DNA from 2 places in the Marinomonas epiphytica genome. Region 1 is predicted to be linked to the other one. Evidence: predicted binding sites of a transcription regulator. Region 1 holds the regulator's gene; the other holds the start of a gene.
What was found. Region 1 encodes FliA, which starts transcription of late flagellar genes. Its sites were predicted from a motif close to CTAAAGTTNNNNNNNNNNCNGCCGATA; they were not measured.
Positions count from the first base shown of each region.

Region 2: a site for FliA is predicted at 876-902, ahead of ACYVGZ_RS02620 (flagellin N-terminal helical domain-containing protein). Genes of this name have one in related genera too.

Region 1 is NZ_BAAGVX010000026.1:309,278-311,484, reverse strand. Features, by position in the region: gene ACYVGZ_RS06550 (protein phosphatase CheZ) at 1-157, opposite strand, end outside; gene ACYVGZ_RS06545 (chemotaxis response regulator CheY) at 167-547, opposite strand; gene ACYVGZ_RS06540 (RNA polymerase sigma factor FliA) at 603-1,340, opposite strand; gene flhF (flagellar biosynthesis protein FlhF) at 1,432-2,207, opposite strand, start outside.
Region 2 is NZ_BAAGVX010000004.1:157,790-159,996, forward strand. Features, by position in the region: gene ACYVGZ_RS02620 (flagellin N-terminal helical domain-containing protein) at 1-819, opposite strand, end outside; gene ACYVGZ_RS02625 (flagellin N-terminal helical domain-containing protein) at 1,837-2,207, opposite strand, start outside.

The DNA of each region.
Region 1 (2,207 bases):
CGTTATAAAAACTATTATGGCGTGCCTCACTCAATTCTTGAATGATCTTGATCGCACCGGAAAAATCACCACTTTCTATACGCCCAACCAGATCAGAAGCGCCATCCTTTACTAAATTTTCAAAGTCGCCAAGTCCAGCGCCTAACTTATCCGTCATTAGAGTCACCTACTTAGTCGCGTCAATTCGCTCAAATATTTTCTCAATCTTTTCTTTTAATGCCACAGCAGTGAAAGGCTTTACAACATAACCGTTCACACCTGCTTGAGCCGCAGCGATGATTTGATCACGCTTCGCTTCTGCTGTGACCATTAATACAGGAGTACTTTTTAACTTTTCATCTGCTCTAACCGCCCTTAGCAAGTCTATTCCTGTCATACCTGGCATATTCCAATCAGTAACAAGAAAGTCTATAGAGCCTGTTTGTAGAATTGGCAAAGCCGTCACACCATCATCCGCCTCTACTGTGTTGGTGAAACCTAAATCCCTCAAAAGATTCTTGATAATCCTTCTCATAGTTGAGAAATCATCAACAATCAGGATTTTCATGTTCTTATCCAATGCAACCTCCGTACCCTAAAGGTAATCTCTTACAACTCATAAATTAATCTCGCCAATCCGTTAATCTAGAACGTAATCTCATAGCCGCTTGGCTATGAATTTGGCTAACTCTAGATTCGCTGACGCCCAAAACAGCGCCAATTTCTTTTAGGTTTAGTTCGTCATTGTAGTACAAAGACAGAACCATTTTTTCTCTTTCAGGTAAACCATCGATTTCTTTTGCAAGCTGAACCTGAAAACCATTATCTTCCACTAGGCTGTAAGGTGAGCTGTCATTACTTGTCGCCGCTTCATCTAAGTGTCCACCTTCTGAATCTAGCATTTCTTCATAGCTAAATAATTGCGAAGACATATTAGAGTGAATAATGTCGTGATATTCTTCGATGGAAATCCCCATATGGGCAGCTACTTCCATATCAGTCACGTCTCTGCCAGTTTTTGCTTCAAGCTCTTTAATCGCATTATTAACAGCACGACCATTTTTACGCACGGAACGTGGCGCCCAATCTGACTTACGCACCTCGTCCATTATAGAGCCACGAATACGAATACCTGCATAGGTTTCAAAGCTTGCCCCCTTGGTCGATTCGAAACGTTTATACGCTTCAATCAACCCCATCATACCGGCCTGTATTAGATCATCTACATCCACGCTATCAGGCAAACGAGCTAATAAATGAAAAGCAATTTTTTTCACTAAATAAGCATACTGATCAACAATCGCATCCACTGAAAGCGTCGCTTTTTTACCGTATGTGTTGTATCCATTACTGCTTAACATTATATATGCTCATTATCCTGTCCACTTTAGAGACTGTTCTTACTTTATAATATAAACCTATAGTGCGCCTATTAGTAATAACATTTCTTAACTAACTACCGTACTTTAACGCCCCATAAAGCTGACTATAGTGCTCTGCTGTATAAACAGCACGGCTAATTATGTTATGAGCACGAGCTGGCTCAATATCATCAGGTATACGTTGCCCATCTGCAATATAAACAACTGGTAGACCTTCTTCAACTACCACACTAATCGCTTCTCCTAGAGAAGCAGACTCGTCTACTTTACTTAATACACAGCCATCTAGCTGAATCTGAGAGTAAACATCAACAACGGTTTTTAAGACCTGCCTTTGACTTGTACAAGGGAGCACCAGCAATTTACGAACATTGGCGCGAGCGCGTTTCATCATCAATAACTGGCGCTCTAAGTTTGAATCTCTAGGATTCATACCAGCCGTATCAATAAGAACTAATGAGTAGTTAGCATATTTAGCCAACACTTCATTTAAATCTGAATATTCACTTACAACTTCTACAGCAACATTTAAAATCCTACCAAAGGTTCTAAGTTGTTCGTGGGCTGCGATACGATAGGTATCAGTCGTAATAAGCACCACACTATCAGGACCATGCTTCAAAACATGCTGGGCTGCAATTTTACCAATTGAAGTCGTTTTACCCACGCCTGTGGGCCCCATAAAAGCCAAACAACCACTTAGCTCAGAAGACTGCGAGCGGACTGGAATGTAATCCGCGAGATGAGCAAGTAAACGATTCCAATCATCTTCGCGACCTCGCAATTCAATGTCATCTAATAGCCTTGAAATAACAAAGTCAGACAACCCTAATTTTTTTAACTTTT
Region 2 (2,207 bases), on a different contig from region 1:
TGCTTGTTGAAGAATCTGAGCACTGGTTAGTTGCGCTGTTTCTTCTGCAAAATCCGCATCACGAACACGTGAACGAGCAGCCGCTACGTTTTCACTGATATTACTTAAGTTATTGATACTTGAAGTAAAACGATTTTGAACCGCACCCAAATTTGCACGTTTAGAGTCTACCGCTGCAATCATGCTATCTAGGATGGCAATCATACTTTGAGCGTTAGTAACTGACGAAACAGATGCTGAATCAGCCGTTACCTGAGTCGTAGCTCCTGCAGACAAACCTGTCATAGTGAAACCACCAGTCGTAGCAAGGTCAATAGAATCGTTAATACCACCCTTCGTCAAGCTGAAACTGATCGTTTGGTTAGCATCTGCACCTACCTGGAAGATACCTTCAAAAGTACCATCTAAAAGGTTAGCACCACCAAAGGTGGTATCAGAAGCAATACGGTTAATCTCGGTAGAAAGCTGAGATACCTCTTGTTGCAATGCTAAACGGTCTTCATCTGAGTTCGAGCCATTTGCTGACTGAATAGACAAAGTACGCATACGTTGCAACATCTCTGTTGTTTCGTTCAAGGCACCCTCAGCCGTTTGTGCTAAAGAGATACCATCGTTCGCGTTTCGTACAGATTGGTTTAGGCCATTAATCTGAGAAGTCAAACGGTTAGAAATTTGTAAACCTGCTGCATCATCCGCTGCGCTATTGATACGCAAACCAGAAGACAATCGTTGGAATGAAGTATCCAAAGATCGACTAGAGCCCATTAACTGACGTTGTGCATTGGTAGACGAAGTATTCGTATTTACGTAAAGAGCCATTATAGCCTCCTAGAGTTTCATCATTCTGCGCATTTAATTGCAGATCGTAATTTAGTTATCGGTCTTCATTTTAAGACCTTTAACAATTTTTGAATTTATTTTCCGCCTAGCGGCAAAAACACTCCGCAAAAGAGGAAAAAAATTACCGTAACTAATTGTCTTAATTAGCTTTTGACTCTTTTAAAATCAAGAAAAAGAAATCTCAAAAAACTGTTTTTCACATGCTTTTCGCTGCTTAGAAAACCTCTTTCTTCACTTATGAGCAGAGCTCACCACATGGGGCTATCTCAACCTCATTTATCAAAAGGTGGAATGCTCCCCTTTTCTTAGTCCGTATTTCGTCCTCCTTATTCATAAAACATGTGATAAAACGACCTTATAAAAATTTCAGGCGAACGAACGCCTAACCTAACGCATTCAAAAGAAACTCTTCTTTTGAATGCCGCAATGCAACCTTCCTGGTTAAAGAGCAACAAGTATGAACACAGACAAGAAGTAAGTATTCACACACTAAAAAGAGTATAAATTCTGGGCTACTAACATTTTTTCCCTGGGTGCCAAAAAACCACGACATAACAAATCAGCAACAAGCCTTCGGAGTAGTGGACACCACTAAGCAAAAGACGCTGAAGCACTACCCCTCAAACCATAGCCATAGCGATTCTCACCCAACAGGCGTCATTATCTAGAGTGACCACTCGCCACCCATGCAACTACACCTGAGCTAAATCACAGTCGTATTTAATAGACATACCCTGACGGTCAATTAATGCATCGTCATACCTCTTACTCACCTCATTCAAAGTGACCAAAAACGGCCACAAATACCGATTTAAAAACCAAGCTTTTCTACAAAAACGAAAAAAGCCGGATGATCTCTCATCCGGCTAAAAGCCACCTCTAGGAGAGAGAAGTGACTTAAATTCGAGCAAAACTCGAAAAACAGTTATCTAGCGGCACTCTTTTGCCGCTGTAGCTTGCTTGTGCTACAAAAAGATTAATTCAATTCTTATACTATTAATTTCCTAATAACGATAAGGCTGCTTGAGGGCGCTGGTTCGCCTGAGCTAGGATCGTACTACTTGCTTGTTGTAATATCTGGGCGCTGGTTAAGGCCGCAGTTTCTTCTGCGAAATCAGCATCTCGGATTCGTGCCCGAGCCGCGGCCACATTCTCAGAAATATTACTCAAGTTACTGATCGTAGAACTAAAGCGGTTTTGTACCGCACCTAATTCCGCACGCTTAGAGTCGATGGCCGAAATCATCTCATCGACAATACTAATCATACTTTGCGCATTCGCTGCGGTTGATACCGAAGCTGTGGATGTTGTCAATTGCGTCGATGACTGACTAGACAAGCCAGACATAGTGAATCCATTGTTTGTTT